Regions from separate parts of the Pseudarthrobacter sp. KH_020_B genome, predicted to be linked through region 3. Evidence: predicted binding sites of a transcription regulator. Region 3 holds the regulator's gene; each other region holds the start of a gene.

Region 1 (7,276 bases), 790 kb from region 3:
CGGGCAGCCGTCGCCGCCGGTGTGCCCATGGTCATGACCGGGCACATCGCCGTACCGGCCCTGGAACCGGGTGTCCCGGCGTCGTTGTCCGGCCCCACGTATGCTGCGCTGCGCGGCATGGGCTTCAAAGGTGTGGCCGTGACCGATGCCCTCAACATGGGGGCAGTCCAGCAGCAATACCCGGGCGGCTCGGCAACAACGGCCGCGCTCGCTGCCGGTGCGGACCTGCTCCTGATGCCTACGGACGTGGCGCAGGCCCACGCAGCCATCGTGAGCGCTGTGGCGGCCGGAACGCTGCCCGCGGCACGCCTGGACGAAGCAGCTATCCGCGTGGCCACCATGCTGACCTGGCGCGGCCGTACTGCCTCGCCGTCCAGCGCCGCCCCCGGCAGCGGCGGCGCCATCTCGGCGCGGGTCTCCGCGGCCGCAGTCACCGTGCTGTCCGGACACTGCGGTGCACCCATCGTCCAGGGAAGCGTCCGGATTGCCGGCGGATCAGCGCAGGACAGGGCCCGGTTCGAGGCTGCCGCAGCAAAGGCCGGGCTCGGCACAGGGGCGGGCCCGTTGGTCAGCCTCATCGGCTACGCCGGCCTGCCGGTCGGAGGCGACATCGCCGTGGCCCTGGATGCGCCATGGCCGCTGCAGGACTCCAGCGCGCCGGTGAAGATTGCGCTCTACGGCCGCACGCCGGGTGCCTTCGACGCCCTCGTTGCCGTGCTGGCAGGCAAGGCGGCCGCCCCGGGAAAGCTGCCCGCCGCCGTCGGAAGCTATCCAGCCGGGACCGGATGCCCGTAAATAGCCCAACTGACTCGCACTTAACGTCGTCATTCGCGCATTTCAGTGCGTTATCTGTCAGTCAGTTGGGACCGGCGCGGGTTTAATGGTCGGGTGCCCATTCTGAATAAAGACATGACCCTGTGTATTTCGCTGTCGGCCCGGCCCAGTAACAACGGGACCCGGTTCCACAACCACCTCTACGATCAGCTGGACCTGAACTGGATCTACAAGGCGTTCGCCCCCACCGACCTTGCCCAGGCGATCGCCGGCGTCAGGGGCCTGGGAATCCGCGGCTGCGCGGTGTCCATGCCGTACAAGGAGGACGTGATGGCCCTCGTGGACGAGCTGGATCCCTCCGCCAAAGCCATCGATTCGGTCAACACGATCGTGAACACCGACGGGCACCTCAAGGCCTACAACACCGACTACACGGCGATCGAGCAGCTCCTCGCCGGCAACGCCGTGCCTACCGACTACTCGGTGCTGGTCCAGGGCGCCGGCGGCATGGCGAAGGCCACCGTCGCGGCCCTGCGCGACGCCGGATTCACGGACGTCACCGTCATCGCCCGGAACGAAGACACCGGCCGGGCGCTCGCTGAGCAGTACGGGTTCCAGTGGCGGGCAACGCTCGACGGCGGCACGGCGGACCTGATCATCAACGTCACCCCCATCGGTATGCAGGGCGGCCCGGAAGTGGACTCATTGTCCTTCCCGGAAGATGCGATCGCGGCAGCAAACGTGGTGTTCGACGTCGTGGCGCTGCCTGCGGAGACGCCGCTGATCAAGGCGGCCCGCGCCGCCGGGAAACAGGTCATTACGGGCGCCGAGGTGGCCACCATCCAGGCGCTCGAGCAGTTTGTGCTCTACACCGGCGTCCGGCCCACGGACGAGCAGGTCCGGGCAGCCGAGGACTTTATGCGCGCCCAGTAAGACAACGTTTAGACGGGTTCCACCGAGATGGCCACCCGGTCCTCCCCAATGCGGGTCAGGACCAGGGTGGCTGTTTTTTGCCCGGCCTTCTTCCCGGTGTTCTTGCTGGCGCTCTTGCTTCTGGCGAACAGCTGTTTGCGCAGTTCCTCCGGGGTGACCGACATGCCGCGCTTTTTGATGTCCAGCACCGTGATGCCGTTCTCCTTCACCCAGGCCTTGAGCGCCTTGACGTTGTACGGCATCACTTCCAGGACCTTGTAGGCCCGGGCAAACGGCGTGTCCACCAGTTCCGGAGCGCAGATGTAGGCGATGTGCTCGTCCAGCAGGTGCCCGCCCAGTTCAAGCGCGACGTCGGCCACCAGGCCAGCGCGGATCACCGCACCATCGGGTTCGTACAGGTAGCCCGCCGCCGGTCCCACCGGCGCGGCCGGGCCGCCGTCGAAGTCTTCAGCGCTGGTCAGCTCGGCAGCACCCTGCGGGCCAAGCAGCAGGGCCGCCCGGCGGATTCCGGGCCGGCGTACGGAGTTGAACCACAGGGCCACCTCGGTGACGTCGCCGCCCACAGACACCCACTGCGCCTCGCAGCCGGCGGGAACTGACTCGTGCGGCATGCCGGGGCCCATTTTGACTCCAACGGCACGCCCGGTGGCAGCGAGCGATTCCACAAAGGACAGCGGCGGCGAAAACGCCTCAGGATCCCAGATCCTCTTGGTACCGGAGGTGGAGGTGACCCGTCGGGCGGGATCCAGCCAGACGCCGTCGACCCCTTCCAGAGGGACGGTGGTGGCGTCCGAATGCACCACGGTGGCGTTGGGGAAGGGGATCAGGTTGACCGTGGCGCAGGCAGCCGTGGTTTCGTCCATTTCCACTGCCGTGACCGTGATGTCCATCGACGCGAGGGCCAGCGAGTCCGCGGCGAGGCCGCACCCGAGGTCGGCCACGTGGCGGACGCCGGCCTGCGCAAAGCGCTCGGCATGCCTGGCGGCAACGGTGAGCCGGGTGGCCTGTTCCAGCCCGGCCTGCGTGAACAGCATGCTCCGGGCGAACTCGCCGAACTTCAGCTCGGCCCTGGTGCGCAGCCGGGACTGGGTGAGGACGGCGGAGACCAGTGCGGGGGAGTGCCCGGCCTTGCGGAGGGATGCGTTGAGCTCAAAGGCCTTGTCCTCGCTGTACGGGCCCAGGGACGCCAGCAGCTCCCAGCCTTCGCTCGTGAGCAGTGGGGCGATCTGGTCCTGCGGTGCTTGAGCCATGCGTTCAAGCCTAGTGGAGGTGGCCCCTCGGCCAGTTCCCGCTAGGGTTGAAGGCATGGAAGACAGCGCAGGCACCCAGCCGTCCGGACCACCCCAAGCCAACAAACCGGACCTGGTGAAGGTCGCCCGCCCCGCGCTGATTGCAGGATCCGCAGTGGCCGTGGTCTGCGTCGCGCTGCTCGTGATCATCTTCTTCCTGGACACGTTCAACGCCACTGTGTACTCCGTGGGCGGCAAGGACATCCAGGACGCCACGGACGAGGCACGCGACATCCGCGGCCTCTACGCCGGGGCACGCGTAGGCGGCATCATCCTGCTGGTGGTCTCGCTGCTGGCCGCCATCGGCGGTGCCGTGGTGCTGTACCTGCGGCGTGGCACCGTCAGTGAAGAAGACGACGGCGACGAGGACGTCGATCTCGAAGACCTCACCGGACGGTAATGGCTGTTAGCCGCTGTTCGCCGGAGACATAATTCTGGCACTCGCCTTGACCGAGTGCTAACCAGTACATAGAGTCATCATTAGCACTCTCCCTAGGAGGGTGCTAATACATGACGAGCTGCCAGCCAGGCTGCTGCCGGCACCGCGACGACGGTTTGCCAGCCACGGCGAAGCAGTTCAACTGTCCACAAATTTCGCTGACGTAGAAGGAGAGGTCCGAGTGTCGGTCTCTATTAAGCCTCTTGAGGATCGTATTGTTGTCCGCCCGCTCGAAGCCGAGCAGACCACGGCTTCCGGCCTGGTTATCCCGGACTCCGCACAGGAGAAGCCGCAGGAAGGCGAAGTTGTTGCAGTCGGCCCCGGCCGCTTCGAAGACGGCAACCGCGTACCTGTCGACGTAGCCGTTGGCGACGTTGTTATCTACTCCAAGTACGGTGGAACCGAAGTCAAGACCGGTGGCAACGAGTACCTCGTGCTGTCCGCCCGCGACGTTCTGGCGATCGTCGTAAAGTAACTCTTTGGATCCCCGTGCTGCTGATCATGCATTCCGCTGGTCAGCTGCGCGGGGTTCTGTCTTGAAAGGACAAAACCATGGCAAAGCAGCTTGCGTTTAACGACGCTGCACGCCGGTCGCTTGAAGCCGGCATCGATAAGCTCGCCAACACTGTCAAGGTGACGCTCGGCCCGCGCGGCCGCAACGTCGTGCTCGACAAAAAGTGGGGGGCACCCACCATCACCAACGACGGCGTCACCATTGCCCGCGAAATTGAGCTGGATGACCCGTACGAGAACCTCGGCGCGCAGCTGGCCAAGGAAGTAGCCACCAAGACCAACGATGTTGCCGGCGACGGCACCACCACGGCCACCGTGCTCGCCCAGGCCCTGGTCAAGGAAGGCCTGCGCAACGTTGCGGCTGGCGCCGCTCCGGGCCAGATCAAGCGCGGCATCGAGGTTTCCGTAGAAGCCATTGCAGCGCGCCTGCTCGAGAACGCACGCCCGGTTGAAGGCACCCAGGTTGCCAGCGTGGCAGCAATCTCGGCCCAGAGCGACGAAATCGGCGAGCTCCTCGCCGAGGCGTTCGGCAAGGTCGGCAAGGATGGTGTGATCACCATCGAGGAGTCCTCCACCACGCAGACCGAGCTGGTCCTCACCGAAGGCATGCAGTTCGACAAGGGCTACCTGTCCCCGTACTTCGTGACCGACACCGAACGCCAGGAAGCCGTCCTCGAGGACGCCCTCATCCTGATCAACCAGGGCAAGATCTCCTCCGTGCAGGATTTCCTGCCGCTGCTGGAGAAGGCGCTGCAGAGCTCCAAGCCGCTCTTCATCATTGCCGAAGACGTTGAGGGCGAGGCCCTGTCCACGCTGATCGTCAACCGCATCCGCGGCACCCTGAACGTGGTTGCCGTCAAGGCTCCGGGCTTCGGCGACCGCCGCAAGGCCATGCTCCAGGACATCGCCACCCTCACCGGTGCGCAGGTTGTCTCCGCGGAACTGGGCCTCAGCCTGGACTCCGTTGGCCTTGAGGTGCTGGGTACCGCCCGCCGCATCACGGTCACCAAGGACAACACCACCATCGTTGACGGCGCCGGTTCCGCAGAAGACGTCGCAGCCCGGGTTTCCCAGCTGCGCGCCGAGCTGACCCGCACCGACTCCGACTGGGACAGGGAAAAGCTTCAGGAGCGCCTGGCCAAGCTGGCCGGCGGCATCGGTGTCATCAAGGTCGGCGCCGCCACCGAAGTTGAACTGAAGGAAAAGAAGCACCGCATCGAAGATGCAGTGTCCTCCACCCGCGCCGCCCTCGAAGAGGGCATCGTGGCCGGTGGCGGTTCCGCACTGATCCACGCCCTGAAGGCCCTCGACGAGGATCCTGCAGTCAAGGCCCTCGAAGGCGACGCCGCCGCTGCTGTGGGCATCGTCCGCCGCGCGCTGGTCCAGCCGCTTCGCTGGATCGCCCAGAACGCCGGTTTCGACGGCTACGTTGTCACCGCCAAGGTTGCCGACCTCGAAACCAACAACGGCTTCAACGCCAAGACGGGCCAGTACGAGGACCTGATCGCCGCCGGTGTCATCGACCCGGTCAAGGTCACCCGAGCAGCCCTGCGCAACGCGGCGTCCATCGCTGCGCTGGTTCTCACCACCGAGACCCTCGTCGTGGAGAAGCCCGCAACCGAAGACGAGCACGCAGGCCACAGCCACTGACCTGACGCTCGCTGAAAGTCAGCACAAAAAACCGGTCCAGCTTCAGCTGGGCCGGTTTTTTGTGCCCTACGCGCCCGTCATGTCCTGCGTCTCGACCTCGCCCGCGCGCTCGTAGACCAGCGACACGGACCCCTTCGGGAAGGTGCGGGCCGGCTCGGCGAGACGGAAGGACGCGGGGATAGTCCCGGCGTCGAAGAGGCGTTTGCCCTGCCCGAGGGTGACCGGATAGAGCCAGAAGTGCAGGCGGTCGATCACGTTTGCCGCCAGCAGGGAACGGATGAGGACTCCGCTGCCAAACATGTGCACCTGGTTGTACTCCTCACGGAGCCGGCCAGCAGCCTCGGCATCCGGCAGCACGGTGGTGCCCGCCCAGCTCGGCGCCGTCAGGGTGCTGGAGACGACGAACTTCGGCACGCGGTTCAGCGTGTTGCCGACGTCGTCAGACTGGTGCGGCCAGTAGGCCGCGAAGATGTCGTAGGTCTTCCGGCCGAGAAGCAGGGCGTCAATGAGGTCGATCTCGGCGCCGATGGCGGCGTCGGCCTCGTCATCTGACACGGGCGCCTGCCAGCCACCGAAGGCGAAGTTGCCCTCAGTGTCCTCCTCGCGGCCGCCGGGGCCCTGGTAGACGCCGTCGAGGGTGATGAACAGGTTCGCGACGATGATTCCCATGCGTTCATTCTGGAACTGCGCTCCGGCACTGTCCAGAGTCGGACGGCGTGGCAGACTGATGCCATGCTGCTCGACGAGCTCGTGACGACCTCGGATGCCGTCGCGTCCACCCGCTCCCGGCTCGCGAAGATCGAGGCACTGGCCGGCCTGCTGCGCCGGCTCGAGCCGGCGGACATTGCGACCGCCGTCGGCTTGCTCACCGCCAGACCGCGACAGGGCCGGGTCGGGATCGGCTGGCGTGGCATGGCAGCTGCCATGGGGGAGCCGGCGGCCGAGCCGAGTCTCACTGTCGCCGACCTCGACGCTGTTCTGGATCGGCTGTTGGTCACCGCGGGCGCTGGATCGGCCGCGGAGCGCGCCGCGACCCTCCGGTTGCTCACTGCGGCAGCCACCGAGCGCGAGCAAGCCTTCATCGCCGGCGTGCTGCTCGGCGAACTGCGTACCGGCGCGCTCGAGGGGGTACTGACGGATGCCGTGGCCCGCGCCGCCGATCGGCCCGTCGACGCCGTACGCCGGGCGGCGATGCTCTCCGGCGATCTCGGCGAGACGGCCCTGCTGGCGATGACGGGCACGGCGGCCCAGCTTGACGCCGTCGGCCTCGTCGTCGGCCGTCCCGTTCAGCCCATGCTCGCATCAACCGCGGCCAGCGCCAGCGCGGCGCTGGAGGCCACTGGGGAGGCCTCGGTGGAATACAAGCTCGACGGCGCTCGCATCCAGGTGCATCGCGTCGGCAACGATGTGCGCATCTACACTCGCACCTTGGCCGAGGTGACCCACAGGCTGCCTGAGGTGGTGGAGGTGGTGCGGGGACTGCCGGTGCGCGATGTGATCCTCGACGGCGAGACCCTCGCCCTCGACGAGGACGGCGGGCCGCGACCGTTCCAGGAGACCATGTCCCGGTTCGGTGCGGATGCGGCGCGCGCCACGGTGCTGCATCCGTGGTTCTTCGACGTGCTGCACATCGACGGGCGCGACCTGCTCGATGAGCCGCTGGCGACGCGCATCGGCG
Region 2 (7,276 bases), 1.6 Mb from region 3:
TTCGTAGTGGGCGCGATGACCGGAATGCAGCAAATTGATGTCACCGAGACGTTCCCGCCTGCCTACGACCTCTGGGTCCTGGTGATCTTTATCGCCGTGGCCGTGATGGCCATCGGTGTGACGGAGCAGACCTCGTGGGAGCTCCTGCTGCCCACCGCAGGCGTGGGCGTGGTGGGCTATTTTGTGCTGTTGGGTGCCTCGTCCCTCGGCGTCGGTGACCGGTTCTCGCCGGCGCTCGCCGCCGTCGTGATTGGCCTGCTGGCGCGCGTGGTGGCGCTGAAGATGGGCGCTCCCCAGTTGGTGGTGGCCGTCCCGGCGGCCCTGATCCTACTGCCCGGGCTGACCATTTTCCGGTCCATGTATGTGCTGACCATCGAGGAATCCGAAATCATCTTCGGCGCCGGCGGTATGCTCAACGCCGGCGCGATCGTCCTGGGCACGGCCGGCGGCATTGTCCTCGGCGACACCCTGGCCAGGCCGCTGACACGCAGCCTGGCCAGCAACGAACGCCGCCGCGCCCGGCGCCGCTAGGTACTGCTCAGATTTTCCCTGCTTAGATCTTCCCGACGGGCAGTTTTTTCTCGGCCTGGAAGTCGTCCTCCACCCGGCCCTGGGCCCAGTAGCCGGACAGTGAAACCTGGCTCCGTTCAAGGCCGCGCTGGACGAAAAACACGTCCCGCAGTCTCTTCATGTAGCCGCGCTCGCCGTGGGCAAAAACGTCAACCCGGCCAGCGGGCCACTCGGCGTCGGCCACCGCTGAAATGAGGAGGTCCCCGAAGCCCGCAGGAGCGCCGTTGCGGCGGAGCCAGGTCACCTGGAGCCCCGCCGGGGAGCCGATGGGCTGGACGTCGGCATCGCTGTCCACCTCGACAAACGCCAGGCCACGCGCTTCCGCCGGCAAGGATTCGATGGCGGCGGCGATGGCGGGAAGTGCGGCTTCATCACCGGCAAAAAGGTACCAGTCGGCGTCGGGCGCCGGGTTGTACGCGCCGCCCGGGCCGGTAAAAGTGAAGGCGTCGCCGGGCTGCGCGGCAGCCGCCCAGGGACCGGCCAGCCCCTCGTCGCCGTGGATCACAAAGTCGATGGCGAGTTCCTGCGCCTCGGTGTCCACCCAGCGGACCGTGTACGTGCGGGTGTAGGGCCACTGCTCGCGGGGCATGGTTTCGCGGATGGTCCACAGGTCCAGGGGCTGGGCATAGTCAACGCCGGGCTGTGGGAAGACAATTTTGATGTAGCGGTCCACGAAGCTGTTGTTCACGTAGGCGGCAAAACCTTCGCCGCCGGCCACGATCCTGACCATGTGCGGCGAGAGTTCCTCCCGTCGAATGACCGTGAGATCGATCTGCGGACGTGTCTTTTTCGTGGCGTTGGTGGCGGCCGGAAGAGTGCTCATAAGGTAACCCTAAGCTAAGGAACCGGGGGGAGGTCCCAGGTTACGCCCGGGCAACCCTGGTCCTGCAGCAGCCGGTTGACGGTGCTGAAGGGCCGGGAGCCGAAGAACCCGCGCGACGCCGACAACGGGCTGGGGTGGGCGCTGGACACGGCCGCCGCGCCCGACAGGAGCGGGCGGACATTCTCCGCGTCCTTGCCCCACAGCAGCGCCACCAGCGGCGCCGGGCCGCCGTCGGACGTGCGCCGGTTGGCAACCGCGGTGACTGCCGCCGTCGTGATGGCCTCCCAGCCTTTGCCGCGGTGGGAGCCGGCGGCCCCGGCGCGGACGCTCATGACCCGGTTCAGCAGCAGGACCCCTTGGCTGGCCCAGGCGGACAGGTCGCCGTGGACGCGCGCGGGAAGGCCCAGATCGGCCTCCAGCTCGCGGTAGATATTCGCCAGGCTCCGCGGGATGGGGCGGGTCCGCCCGTCAACGGCGAAGGACAGGCCGATCGCGTGGCCCGGCGTCGGGTAGGGGTCCTGGCCCACCACCAGGACCTTCACACCGGCCAGCGGCTGCCGGAAGGCGCGCAGAACGTTCGACGGCGCCGGCAGGACTTGGTGCCCCGCGGCAACTTCGGTGGCCAGGAAGCCCAGGACGCCGCGCAGCTCACTCTCCAAGGGGCCCAGCGCCTCCGCCCAGTCGGCGGCCATCAGCTCACTGAGCGGCAAGGCGGCAAGCTCGGCAAAGCCAACGGCCTCCGCCGGGTCCGCCGTCAGTTCGAACAGCGCGTCAGAATCAAACACGCTCCCATTCTCGCAGGGTTACCGGCCGCTGCAGCCGGGGCGCAAATGACAATGATGTTATTCACGCCGTAACATGGGAGGAGACTTTCTACTCAACCAGCGAAGGGATGTGCCGTGGCGGAGCCTGCTCGGGAACATATGCCGGAGCCGGAGGAGCGCGGCACTTTGCTAGCGGATTTTGCGCTCCGCGACTCCCCATTAAGCGAGCGCGACCAGCAGATGCTGGCATTGGAGCGGCAATGGTGGAAGTACGCGGGGGCCAAGGAACAGGCCATCAGGGAGCTGTTCGATCTGTCCGCGACCCACTACTACCAGCTGCTCAACGCCCTCATCGACACCGAGGCTGCACTGGCCCACGACCCCATGCTGGTGAAGAGATTGCGTAGACTACGTACGTCGCGTCACCGGGCACGCACTGCACGACGCCTGGGTTCCGACGCCTGACCACGCTCGTGCTGAGCCATCAGCAGCAATCAACAAGGACGTCTCCCCACCATGACCAAATACGCTCGGGATGAATTCGATAAGGTTCCGGAGTCCGCCTCGCGGCAGGGCGTCCACCGTGCGGCCTCGGCGCCTGCCCGCCGCAAGCTGTGGCCCATCCTCGCGGTGGGGATTGTGGCATTGGCCATCGGAGTGGTGTCCTTCCTGATCCTTCCCAAGCTCGGGTTCACCCAGGCCGGCAGTGAAGCCTCCACCAGCCTGGAATCACCCGCGGCGCCCGAGGCAAGCGCGGCACCGTCGGCCACCACCGAATCTTCCGCGGACCCGGAGCCCTCTGCGAGCGCCGACGCCGAGCCCAGCGCTTCGCCCAGCAACATTCCCTCCGCGGTTGGGCTGGACAAGACCCAGGGCGTGGCCATCTACAACGCCGCCGGTACGGCCGGGCTCGCCGGACGCATCAGCTCGATGGTCCAGGCCGATGGCTGGACGCTGGGCCAGGTGGGGAACTGGGGCGGCGCACCGCAGCAGACATCCGCAATCTTCTATGCAGGACCGGCGCAGAAAGCCAACGCCGAAGCAGTCTCCGAACTCCTAAGCATCCCTACCCTGGTGGAGAGCCAGGAGTTCCAGGTTCCGCTGGTTGTTGTCCTGGGCCCGGACTACCGGTGACACTTCGGCGGTTACGCCTGAATAACTTTTGGGCACCGGAGCGGCCGTGTGGCTCGGCCCGCCGGTTGGCTTGTCGCTAGAGTGATTTCAGGCTTCGGTCCGTAACAAGCGGCACACTTCCGCCGGGGACCGACGGCACGACGGAAAGAGTGGACATCATGGCATTGGGAACGGTTAAGTGGTTCAACGCCGAAAAGGGCTACGGCTTTATTACGGTGGACGGCTCCGGGGACGATGTCTTTGTGCACTGGTCAGCCATTGAGGGCGAGGGCTACCGGGCCCTGGATGAGGGACAGCGCGTCGAGCTTGAAGTCGGCGAAGGCGAGAAAGGCCCGCAGGCAGAAAACGTCCGGCCCGCGCAGTGACCTCCCGCAGTTTGCGTTCAATAATCCTCCGCTCAGCTACAGGCACGGCACTCCTGGTGGCACTGGCCGGCTGTGTCGGAGCCGGCGGCAACGCCCGCGTTGAATCCGCTGAAGCATCCGGTGACGGCACGCTGCGGATCGGGCTGATCCAGGACAGCACAGGGGAGCAGGCCTTCCTCAACGACTCGCAGCTCGCCGCGGCCCAGCTTGCCATCAAGGAGATCAATGCGGCCGGCGGTCACAAGGGCAGGCCCGTCGATCTGGTGGTCGGCGACGGTGATGGAACGGATGCCCAGGCCAGGAATCTGGCCTCAGCCAAGGTTGATGCGGTCATTGGACCCACGGATTCGAGTCACGCGGCCGCCGCCATCGACGTCCTCTCGGCTGGCCGCGTCCCGCTCGTCTCGCCGGCCAACTCCGCTGCCGGCCTGTCCCGCTACAAGAGCGGCGGCTATTACTTCAGGACGGCGGCGGCGGACGTTGCCCAGGCCTCGGTGCTGGTGAAACTCGCCAAGGACGGCGGCGCAAAGAGCCTTGCCGTGGTCCATCAGGAGAGCGCCTACGGCAAGGACGTAGCTGCCGCGGTGGCCGGCGCTGCCAAGAACGCAGGCCTGGAGACTGTCTCCACCACCGCATTCAAGCCCGGCGCCGCCGGGAACGCCGCCGCCGCTGCCAAGGCCGCCACGCCTGACGCAGTGGTGCTGATCGCCAGGGACGACGCCCAGGGCGCCATCGCAGAACTCAATAACGCGGGACTTTCGGGCAAGCGCATCATCCTGAGCGACGGTGCCTTCGCCCAGTACGGTTCGGGGCTGGGATCCAAGGCCCTCGACGGCGCGCGTGCAGTGGTGCCTGGTGTGCTGCCGTCCGCGGACTTCCAAGCCCGCCTTGTGTCGGTCAACCCAGCATTGAAAGACCTTTCGTTCGCCGCGGAGACCTACGACGCCGTGAACCTCGCGGTCCTGGCGGCAGCGAAGGCTGACGACGATGCCGGCCGCTCCATCGCCGCGAACCTGATCGCCGTGTCCGGCGGGACAGCTCGCAGTCAGCCCGGCGCGCAGGCCACTGGCCCGGCCACCAAGCCGTGCCTGTCCTACCCCGACTGCCTCGCGGCCCTGAAGACCGGAGCGGACATTAATTACGACGGCGAATCGGGGCCGGTTGCCTTCGATTCCAACGGTGACATCACCACGGCCAACTACATGGTGTTCACCTACGGCGCAGACAACAGGGCAGTGCTCAGCGGCCGTGAGGCGGCAGGGCGGGCCACCGGCTGATCGCCGGTGGCGAACGGGCTGCCCTGACAAGGCGATTTGCGGGACCTTTCGCTTGCACTCTCACCTAGGGAGTGCTAATTATTGACTTAGCACTCCTACGTACCGACTGCTAAAGCAACGTCCGGTTTATCCGGCAGCGGAGCTTGGCGGCGGTCGTGGAGCGAGAGAAATACCTAGCTGGAGTGAGATCCCCAGCCGCGGCATACAGAGGCCGCCGGTGAAGGATCGTCCGTCGCGGGCACTGCAGTGAGGTTCATTCTTAACGACTGTCCCGAAAGGACTACTGCCGTTATGGCCAAGATCATTGCATTTGATGAAGAGGCACGCCGCGGTCTTGAGCGGGGCCTGAACATCCTCGCCGACGCCGTCAAGGTCACCCTCGGCCCGCGTGGACGCAACGTCGTCCTCGAAAAGAAGTGGGGCGCCCCCACGATCACCAACGATGGTGTTTCCATCGCCAAGGAGATCGAGCTGGACGACCCTTACGAAAAGATCGGCGCCGAGCTGGTCAAGGAAGTTGCCAAGAAGACGGATGACGTCGCGGGCGACGGCACCACCACGGCTACCGTGCTGGCCCAGGCCCTCGTCAAGGAAGGCCTGCGCAACGTTGCGGCCGGCGCTGACCCGCTGTCCCTCAAGCGCGGCATCGAGAAGGCTGTAGCGGCCGTCACGGTTGAACTGCTGGCCTCCGCCAAGGAAATCGAAACCAAGGAAGAGATTGCGGCTACGGCTTCCATCTCCGCCGGTGACGACGAAATCGGCGCCCTGATCGCTGAAGCCCTGGACAAGGTGGGCAAAGAAGGCGTTATCACCGTCGAGGAGTCCAACACCTTCGGCCTGGAGCTCGAGCTCACCGAAGGCATGCGCTTCGACAAGGGCTACATCTCGGCCTACTTCGTCACCGACACCGATCGCCAGGAAACGGTCCTTGAGGATCCCTACATCCTGATCGTCAACTCCAAGATCTCCAACGTCAAGGAACTGGTTGCTGTCCTGGAAAAGGTCATGCAGTCCAGCAAGCCGCTGCTGATCATTGCCGAGGACATCGAGGGCGAGGCCCTGGCCACCCTGATCGTCAACAAGATCCGTGGCACGTTCAAGAGTGTTGCCGTCAAGGCTCCGGGCTTCGGCGACCGCCGCAAGGCCCAGCTGGCCGACATCGCTGTCCTCACCGGTGGCCAGGTCATCGCCGAGGAAGTCGGACTCAAGCTGGAGACCGCCGGACTGGAACTCCTGGGACGCGCCCGCAAGGTTGTTGTCACCAAGGACGAGACCACCATCGTTGAAGGTGCCGGCGACGCCGACCAGATCGCTGGCCGCGTTTCCCAGATCCGTGCCGAGATCGAAAACTCCGATTCGGACTACGACCGCGAGAAGCTGCAGGAACGCCTGGCCAAGCTGGCCGGCGGCGTTGCAGTCATCAAGGCCGGTGCCGCAACCGAAGTTGAGCTCAAGGAACGCAAGCACCGCATTGAGGACGCTGTCCGCAACGCGAAGGCTGCTGTTGAAGAAGGCATCGTCGCCGGTGGCGGCGTTGCACTGATCCAGGCCGGCGCCAAGGCGTTCGCCAACCTGCAGCTCCAGGGTGACGAAGCAACGGGCGCCAACATCGTCCGCGTTGCCATCGACGCCCCGCTGAAGCAGATCGCCTTCAACGCCGGCCTCGAGCCTGGCGTTGTTGTCGACAAGGTCCGCGGCCTGCCTGCAGGCCACGGCCTGAACGCAGCAACCGGCGAGTACGTCGACCTGCTTGCTGCCGGCATCAACGACCCCGTCAAGGTAACCCGCTCTGCCCTGCAGAACGCGGCTTCCATTGCCGGACTGTTCCTCACCACCGAGGCCGTTGTGGCCGACAAGCCGGAGAAGCACGCTCCGGCCATGGGCGGCGGCGACGACATGGGCGGCATGGGCGGCTTCTAGTCCCCAGCGCCCGGAATACGTTCCGCGCAAACCAAAATGCGGCCCCCTCCACTGGAGGGGGCCGCTTTTTTGTTTTTGCCTGGCTCCGTTACTTGCGGGCCGTGGCCAGCATTCCTTCGACTTCCTTCTTGAACGCTTCGGCCGCCGCCTGCGGAGTCATCCGGTCGTAGAGGACTTCATCGGTGAACCGTTTGATGACGTTCTGGACGCTGCCGGCACCCACCGGCGGGACGGGAGGCGCGTCGGCGATATCCGGAGCGATGTCCTTCAGGAAGGCCACCACGGTGGTGTCTGCCGGCTTGAGGTCCGGGGTGATGCCCTCGACGATCTCCGAGTTGCTGGGCACTCCGCGGTCTGTCATAAGGATGGCGCCCGCCGCGGGGCTGTTGGCCAGGTAGTCGATAAAGGTTGCGGCTGCCTCCG
Region 3 (7,276 bases):
AGCTCCGCTGGCAGATCCTCCGGGCCGAAGCCAACGGGAACAAGACGCCCTATTTGACCGGGGAGACCACTGCAGCTGCCGAAGCGGCCCAGTCCGGGGTGTTCACGCTTGCCCTCAGCCTGTCCTCGGGAGATTACGAGCTCCGCGTTTCGCAGGTGGATGCGGCCGGCAGCGGCCAGGAGCTGAATGTCGACACGCGGAACTTCAACGTCCGGTAGCAGCCTTCGCAGCAGGCCTCCTCAGGATACCGGGGCTGTCCAGCGTCCCAGTACGTCGCTCGCCAGAACAACAGCTGCCGGTCCGGCCGTGGATGACCTCAGGACGTGGTGTCCCAGGAGCGCCGTCACGGCGCCGGCGTCGCAAAGCCGGGTGACTTCGCGGGGACTGATTCCGCCTTCCGGGCCAACGATGAGCAGAATCTCCAGGGGCCCGGCGTCCACCTGGGTGGCCTGCCATGATTCCAGGACAGACCGGAGCGGCCGGACCGCGTCTTCGTGCAGGATTACGGCCAGATCCGCCGCCGCCACGGCTGCCGCAAGGCCCGGCGTTTCGACGGCGGCGCGCACCTCGGGGATCCAGGCGCGGCGTGCCTGCTTGGCGGCGGCAGTGACCACGGACTGCCATTTTGCGTGGGCCTTGGCCGCGCGCTCACCCTTCCAGCGGACAATTGATCGCTCGGACTGCCAGGGAACAACAGCGTCGATCCCCAGCTCGGTTGCCGTTTCCACGGCCAGTTCATCGCGGTCCCCCTTGGCCAGTGCCTGCACCAGGACCAGCCGGATGCCGGGCTGGTGCTCCACAACGAGGGCGGAGCATTCCACGGTGAGCTCCGCAGGCGACGCCGAGACAACAGTTCCGCTCAGCCGCTTTCCGGCGCCGTCGGCAATGTCCACCGCCTCTCCGGGAGCGAGCCGTTTCACGGTCACTGCGTGGCGTGCCTCCGGTCCCCGAAGGACAAAACGGGCACCGGGCACCAGCTCGTCCAGCGACCCGGCACCGCTGAAGAAAACGGGATTGCTCACTGCTATAGGTTACCGAACCGGTCCCGCAGCTTGGCAAAGACGCCGCCGCTGGCAGCCAGCTTGCCTTCCGTGAACTGCTCGCCCCGCAGCTTCGCCAACTGCCGCAGGAGATCCTCCTGCGCGGCATCGAGTTTGGCAGGCGTGTCCACCTGCAGATGGACCATCAGGTCCCCACGGCCGTAACCGCGCAGGTGCGTCACGCCGAGACCACGGAGCGTGATGATCTCCCCGGACTGCGTCCCCGCCTTGACGTCGATCTCCTGCAGCCCGTCAAACGTTTCCAGCGACAGCTCGGTGCCCAGGGCGGCGGCAGTCATCGGGATGTGCAGCGTTGCGTGCAGGTCGTCACCGTCGCGGGCGTAGGTGGCGTCGTTGTTGACCCGGAGTTCCACGTAGAGGTCCCCGGACGGTCCTCCGGCCAGGCCTGCTTCGCCCTGCCCGGAGAGCTGGATCCGGGTGCCTGTGGCAACACCGGCCGGCACTTTGATGGTCAGCGACCGCCGGCTGCGGATGCGGCCTTGTCCGCTGCATTCGTTGCAGGGGTCCTTGATGACCGTTCCGAAGCCTTCGCAGCTGCCACACGGGGCCGCCGTCATGACCTGGCCCAGGATGGAGCGCACCGCGCGCTGGATCTGGCCGCTGCCGCCGCAGATATCGCAACGCACAGGGTGGCTGCCTTCCCGGCAGCATGAGCCGTTGCAAGTGGGGCAGGTTACGGCGGTGTCCACTTCGAGTTTACGGTTGACGCCAAACACGGCATCGCGGAGTTCGATCCGGACACTAATCAGCGCGTCCTGGCCGCGGCGGACGCGGGACGCGGGGCCCGAGGAGCCGCCGGCACCGAAGAACGTGTCGAAAATGTCCTGGAACGCGAAGCCCTGGCCGGAGTACCCGCCACCGCCGAACCCGTTGTCGGTGCCGTTCTCGTTACCGGTGGTGTCATAGATCCGGCGCTTCTGCGGGTCCGAAAGTACCTCATAGGCGTGCGTCACGGCCTTGAAGCGGTCCGATGCATCGTCCCCGGGGTTTACGTCCGGGTGAAGAGTGCGGGCAAGCTTGCGGTAGGCCTTCTTGATCTCTTCCCCGGTGGCTTCCGGCGAGACTCCGAGGACGTCGTAGTGGCTGCTCAAAGTTCGTATCTCTTCCTTGTTGTACTGCCGGCCAGCCGGGCTGCCGGGACTGCTCTTCGTGCCTGGACCGTGGTGCTGTTACGGGCCCAGAATTCTTGAAAGGTAACGGGCTACTGCCCTGACGGCGGCCATGGTGGTGGGATAGTCCATCCGGGTGGGGCCCAGCACACCGATCTTGGCAGTGCTGTCAGGTCCGTAGCCCGTGGCCACCACGGAGGCCTCCGCGAGCCCGTCGTAAGGGTTTTCACGCCCGATACTGACTGCCACGCCCCTCGGATCCTGCGCCATGTCGCTCAGGAGGCGCAACAGGACAACCTGCTCCTCGAGGGCTTCCAGGACCGGTCCGATACTGAGCGGAAAATCCACATTGGAACGGGCGAGGTTCGCCGTTCCGGCCATGACCATGCGTTCCTCGCGGCTGTTGTGCGCGAGCGTTTCCAGCCCGTGGGCCAAAGCCTGGGCAGCTGCCCGCTGGCCCGGACTGACGGACGAAACAACTCCCGGCAGCGAGGGGGTCAGCCGGCTCAGCGACGTGCCCGCAAGGGAACCGAGGAAATGCGTCCGCAAGGCCGCGATGGCGTCGTCGCCGAGGTCCTGGCCGACGTCGATCACGCGCTGTTCGACTTTGCCGGTGGTGGCGATGAGGACCACCAGGACCTGCCGGGGCGCGAGCAGGACAAATTCGATGTGGCGGATAGTGGCGCGGCTCAGGTGAGGATACTGCACGACGGCGACCTGGTTGGTCAGCTGTGACAGCATCCTGACGGTCCTGTCCAGGACGTCGTCCAAATCGTCTGCGCCCTCCAGCAGCAACTGGATTGCACGCCGTTCCGCGTGGGAAAGCGGCTTTACCGCTGAAATCTGGTCCACAAACAGCCGATAGCCTTTGTCTGTGGGGATCCGACCGGCGCTGGTGTGCGGGGCCGTGATCAGGCCTTCGTCTTCGAGGGCCGCCATATCATTGCGGATGGTGGCACTGGACACGCCGAGGTGATGGCGTTCCACGAGTGCTTTGGAACCCACTGGCTCGCGGGAGTGGACATAGTCCTCCACGATGGCGCGCAGTACTTCGAGTTTGCGCGGCTCGCTCATACTCCACCTCCATCCGTGGTCACTGCAGGGTTAGCACTCGACATGCCTAAGTGCTAACAGTCTAATATGAGTCACCCCGTTGTTAGCATTGGTACCGCTCCGGGCGAAATTCCGGGCCAGGAACTAGCGGCAAGGCGGAATCAATCCATGCAGTACCAGAACTGGGGTCCGCAGGAGATCACCGCGCCCGTCAGAAGCGAACTCCCTGAGGTTCCCGTGGAACGCGGCATGGTGCTCGAAGACGCCCAGTCAGGCTGGGTGGGGGCGGTGACCCTGGTGGAGAAGTCAGGCGGCATGCATGTAGTGGCCCTCGAAGACCGGCGCGGCAAGTCCCGGTCCTTCCGGCTCGGCTTCGGGTTCCTCCTGGAGGGACAGCCCATCCGGCTCGTTGCCCCGGCGCCCCGGCAGGCTGCCCCCGTGGTTGCCGGCCGGACCGCGTCCGGCTCAGTCCGCGTGGCCGGCCAGCGTGCCCAGGTGGCCAAGGCCAGCAGAATCTGGGTGGAGGGAAAGCACGACGCCGAACTGGTGGAAAAAGTCTGGGGTGACGATCTCCGCGTGGAGGGCATCGTCGTCGAGCCTTTGCATGGCATTGATGACCTGGCGGGGGCGGTGGCCGCGTTCGGTCCCGGCCCGGGCCGCCGGCTGGGGGTCCTGGTGGACCACCTGGTGCCGGACTCGAAAGAGTCGCGCATCGCGGCGGCCGTGATGGCCTCCCCCGGCGCGGCCGGGAATGTCCTGATCGTCGGGCACCCTTACGTTGACGTGTGGCAGGCGATCCGCCCCGCTGTCCTGGGCATCGAACAATGGCCGTTGGTGCCCCGCGGGCAGGACTGGAAGACCGGCATCCTGGCAGCGTTCGGCTGGCCGCACTCCACCAAGGAAGACATCGGGCTGGGCTGGCAGAAGCTGCTGGGCGCTGTCCGCAGCTACGCGGACCTGGAAGCATCACTGCTCGGCAGGGTGGAGGAGGTCATCGACTTCCTGACGGTGCCGTAAGGCGGGTCCGGCTGCTGGCGGCGGCATTTGGTGGCAGAACCAGTATTCTTGGTACTGCGGAGGCTGCAGTTGCTTCAGTCCGGCATTCTCCAACCCAGCACCATTGCACTTTCGAAGGAAGAAAACCGTGGCACAAAACGCACGCGAGCACCGGGACGACCACGGTGGCCAGGGCCGTTCCGAGTACCAGGGCGTTCCGGCAAATGCGCTGCCGCTGACGGCCAGCGAAGACCGCCAGTGGGCCACGCTGGCACACTTCGGCGGGATCCTCGGCTGTGTTCCGTCACTGCTGATCTACCTGATTTTCCGTGAGCGCGGGCCGTTTACCGCCCAGGAATCGAAGGAAGCGCTGAACTTCAGCCTGCCGCCCACCATTGCTGCGCTGGTGGCCAACCTCCTGGTGTTCATTCCGGTGGTGGGAAACATCTTCGCCGTCATCGCCACCCTGATCTGGATTGCCCTGACCTGCTTCTCCGTGGCCGCAGGCATCCACGTCAACAAGGGCCAGCCCCACCGATACCAGTACAACCTGCGCTGGATCAAGTAGTCCCCACCCGCGAGTCAGTCCGGCAGGATCCTGCGGACCACTGCGTCGGCCAGCAGGCGGCCCTTGAGGGTCAATATCAGCTTGCCGTGGAAGGCAGCCGGCGCCTCCACCAGGCCGTCGGCAATGAGCCCGGCCACCGCGTGACGGCCGTATTCGCCCAGCGTTGACGTTGCCAGCCCCGACACGAGCCGGGCCTCAAGCATCACGCGCTCAACCTCGCGGGTGTCGGCGTCGAGCGTTTCCCGCCCGGCGGCCGGCGACAGGCCCTGCGCGAGCCGTCCCGCGTAGGCCGTTGGGTGCTTGACGTTCCACCACCGCACTCCGCCGACGTGAGAGTGTGCACCGGGTCCGATGCCCCACCAGTCGTCCCCGCGCCAGTACGCGAGGTTGTGCCGGCATGCCTGCTCCGGCGTCCGGGACCAGTTGCTGACCTCATACCAGCTGAGGCCCGCAGCACCGATCAGCTGGTCGGCGAGTTCGTACTTGTCGGCGTGGTCGTCGTCGTCGATTCCCGGGACCTCGCCACGGCGGATCTGGGCGGCCAGTTTGGTGCCGTCCTCCACGATCAGCGCGTAGGCACTGATGTGGTCCGGCTCGTAGGAAAGTGCGGTTTCGAGGGAGTAGCGCCAGTCCGCCAGTGACTCCCCCGGCGTCCCGTAGATAAGATCCAGGCTCACGGCCAGTCCGGCATCCCGCGCCCATTGCACCACCTGCGGCACGCGGCTGGGCGTGTGCGTGCGGTCCAGGACCTTCAGGACATGGGGAACGGCAGACTGCATGCCAAAGGAAACCCGGGTGAAACCGGCATCGGCCAGCACCTGCAGGGATGCAGGGGTGACCGAGTCCGGGTTTGCTTCCGTGGTCACTTCGGCGCCGGGTTCCAGGCCCCAGTGCCCGACGGCGGCCGTCAGGATCCGGGCGAGGTCTTCCGCGGGGAGCAGCGTGGGGGTGCCGCCGCCGAAGAAGACCGTGCTCAGGGGTCGGTCCGGAAGACCCGAGTCCCGCAGGGCCGTGGCCGCGAAGTCCACTTCGGACACGGCCGTGGTGGCGTAGGCGTCCTGGGACGCTCCGCCGCCCAGCTCGGTGGCCGTGTAGGTGTTGAAGTCGCAGTATCCGCAGCGCACCGCGCAGAACGGGATGTGCACGTACAGCCCGAAGGCCCGGTCCGCCGCACCGTCCACTGCCTGGGCGGGCAGCAGGCCGTCCGACGGCGCCGGGTCGCCGAGGGGAAGAACGCTAGGCATTGCAGGGGCGTCCGGTGTTGCCGGCCACTGTCATCACTACTTCTTGGCCTTGTCCTTGGACTCTTCGGTGGTCAGCGCGGCGATGAAGGCTTCCTGGGGGACCTCGACCCGGCCCACCATCTTCATGCGCTTTTTGCCTTCCTTCTGCTTCTCCAGCAGTTTGCGCTTACGGGAAATGTCGCCGCCGTAGCACTTGGCCAGAACGTCCTTGCGGATGGCGCGGATGCTTTCCCGGGCGATGATCCTGGAGCCGATGGCAGCCTGGATGGGCACTTCGAACTGCTGGCGGGGAATGAGCTCACGCAGTTTGCCGGTCATCATCACACCGTAGGCATAGGCCTTTTCGCGGTGCGTGATGGCGGAGAAGGCATCCACCTGTTCGCCCTGGAGCATTATGTCCACCTTGACCAGGTCGGCCACCTGCTCGCCGTCGGCCTTCCAGTCCAGCGAGCCGTAGCCGCGTGTTTTGGATTTGAGGATGTCAAAGAAATCAAACACGATCTCAGCGAGCGGCAGCCGGTAGCGGATTTCAACCCTGTCCTCGGACAGGTAGTCCATGCCGCCTATGACACCGCGGCGGCTCTGGCAGAGCTCCATGATGGCGCCCACGAACTCGTTCGGCGCCAGGATGGTGGCAGCGACCATCGGCTCGCGGACCTCTGCGATCTTGCCGGACGGGTATTCGCTGGGGTTGGTCACGTGGACCACTTTCTTGTCCTCCAGCGTTACCTCGTACTCCACGTTGGGGGCAGTGGAGATCAGGTCAAGGTTGTATTCGCGTTCGAGCCGCTCCCTGGTGATTTCCAGGTGGAGCAGGCCGAGGAAGCCGACGCGGAAGCCGAAGCCGAGCGCCGCCGAGGTTTCAGGCTCGTACACCAGCGCGGCGTCGTTGAGCATCAGTTTCTCCAGCGCGTCGCGCAGGACCGGATAGTCTGTGCCGTCCAGCGGGTACAGTCCCGAGAAGACCATGGGCTTGGCATCGGCGTAGCCGGGAAGGGACTCAGTGGCAGGCTTGGCAAGGTTGGTGACGGTGTCGCCCACCTTGGACAGGCGGACGTCCTTCACACCGGTGATGAGGTAGCCCACTTCGCCAACGCCGAGGCCTTTAGAGGGGGTGGGCTCCGGGGAGCTCACTCCGATCTCGAGGAGTTCGTGGGTGGCCCGGGTGGACATCATCTGGATGCGCTCACGCGGGTGAAGCATGCCGTCAACCACACGGACGTAGGTGACCACGCCGCGGTAGGT

The links. The regulator HrcA, encoded in region 3, represses chaperone genes, less so after heat shock. The targets are predictions, from matches to a motif close to TTNGCACTCGNNNNNNNCGAGTGCNAA.
Region 1: groES (co-chaperone GroES) is a predicted target of HrcA. The motif match lies at 3,431-3,457, and genes of this name have one in related genera.
Region 2: groL (chaperonin GroEL) is a predicted target of HrcA. The motif match lies at 5,020-5,046, and genes of this name have one in related genera.

Annotation. Positions count from the first base shown of each region.
Region 1 covers NZ_CM174506.1:3,327,517-3,334,792, reverse strand. The annotation lists gene AC3IT0_RS15350 (glycoside hydrolase family 3 N-terminal domain-containing protein) at 1-795, shown strand, start outside; gene AC3IT0_RS15345 (shikimate 5-dehydrogenase) at 910-1,707, shown strand; gene AC3IT0_RS15340 (class I SAM-dependent methyltransferase) at 1,716-2,957, opposite strand; gene AC3IT0_RS15335 (hypothetical protein) at 3,013-3,396, shown strand; gene groES (co-chaperone GroES) at 3,617-3,910, shown strand; gene groL (chaperonin GroEL) at 3,988-5,598, shown strand; gene AC3IT0_RS15320 (dihydrofolate reductase family protein) at 5,665-6,267, opposite strand; gene AC3IT0_RS15315 (ATP-dependent DNA ligase) at 6,331-7,276, shown strand, end outside.
Region 2 covers NZ_CM174506.1:929,169-936,444, forward strand. The annotation lists gene AC3IT0_RS04445 (threonine/serine exporter family protein) at 1-531, shown strand, start outside; gene AC3IT0_RS04450 (siderophore-interacting protein) at 554-1,393, opposite strand; gene AC3IT0_RS04455 (uracil-DNA glycosylase) at 1,408-2,178, opposite strand; gene AC3IT0_RS04460 (DUF3263 domain-containing protein) at 2,293-2,622, shown strand; gene AC3IT0_RS04465 (LytR C-terminal domain-containing protein) at 2,674-3,291, shown strand; gene AC3IT0_RS04470 (cold-shock protein) at 3,450-3,656, shown strand; gene AC3IT0_RS04475 (ABC transporter substrate-binding protein) at 3,653-4,933, shown strand; gene groL (chaperonin GroEL) at 5,225-6,853, shown strand; gene AC3IT0_RS04485 (ABC transporter substrate-binding protein) at 6,942-7,276, opposite strand, start outside.
Region 3 covers NZ_CM174506.1:2,539,837-2,547,112, forward strand. The annotation lists gene AC3IT0_RS11635 (GerMN domain-containing protein) at 1-218, shown strand, start outside; gene AC3IT0_RS11640 (16S rRNA (uracil(1498)-N(3))-methyltransferase) at 240-1,022, opposite strand; gene dnaJ (molecular chaperone DnaJ) at 1,025-2,152, opposite strand; gene hrcA (heat-inducible transcriptional repressor HrcA) at 2,231-3,244, opposite strand; gene AC3IT0_RS11655 (DUF3097 domain-containing protein) at 3,392-4,240, shown strand; gene AC3IT0_RS11660 (DUF4870 domain-containing protein) at 4,368-4,787, shown strand; gene hemW (radical SAM family heme chaperone HemW) at 4,802-6,031, opposite strand; gene lepA (translation elongation factor 4) at 6,068-7,276, opposite strand, start outside.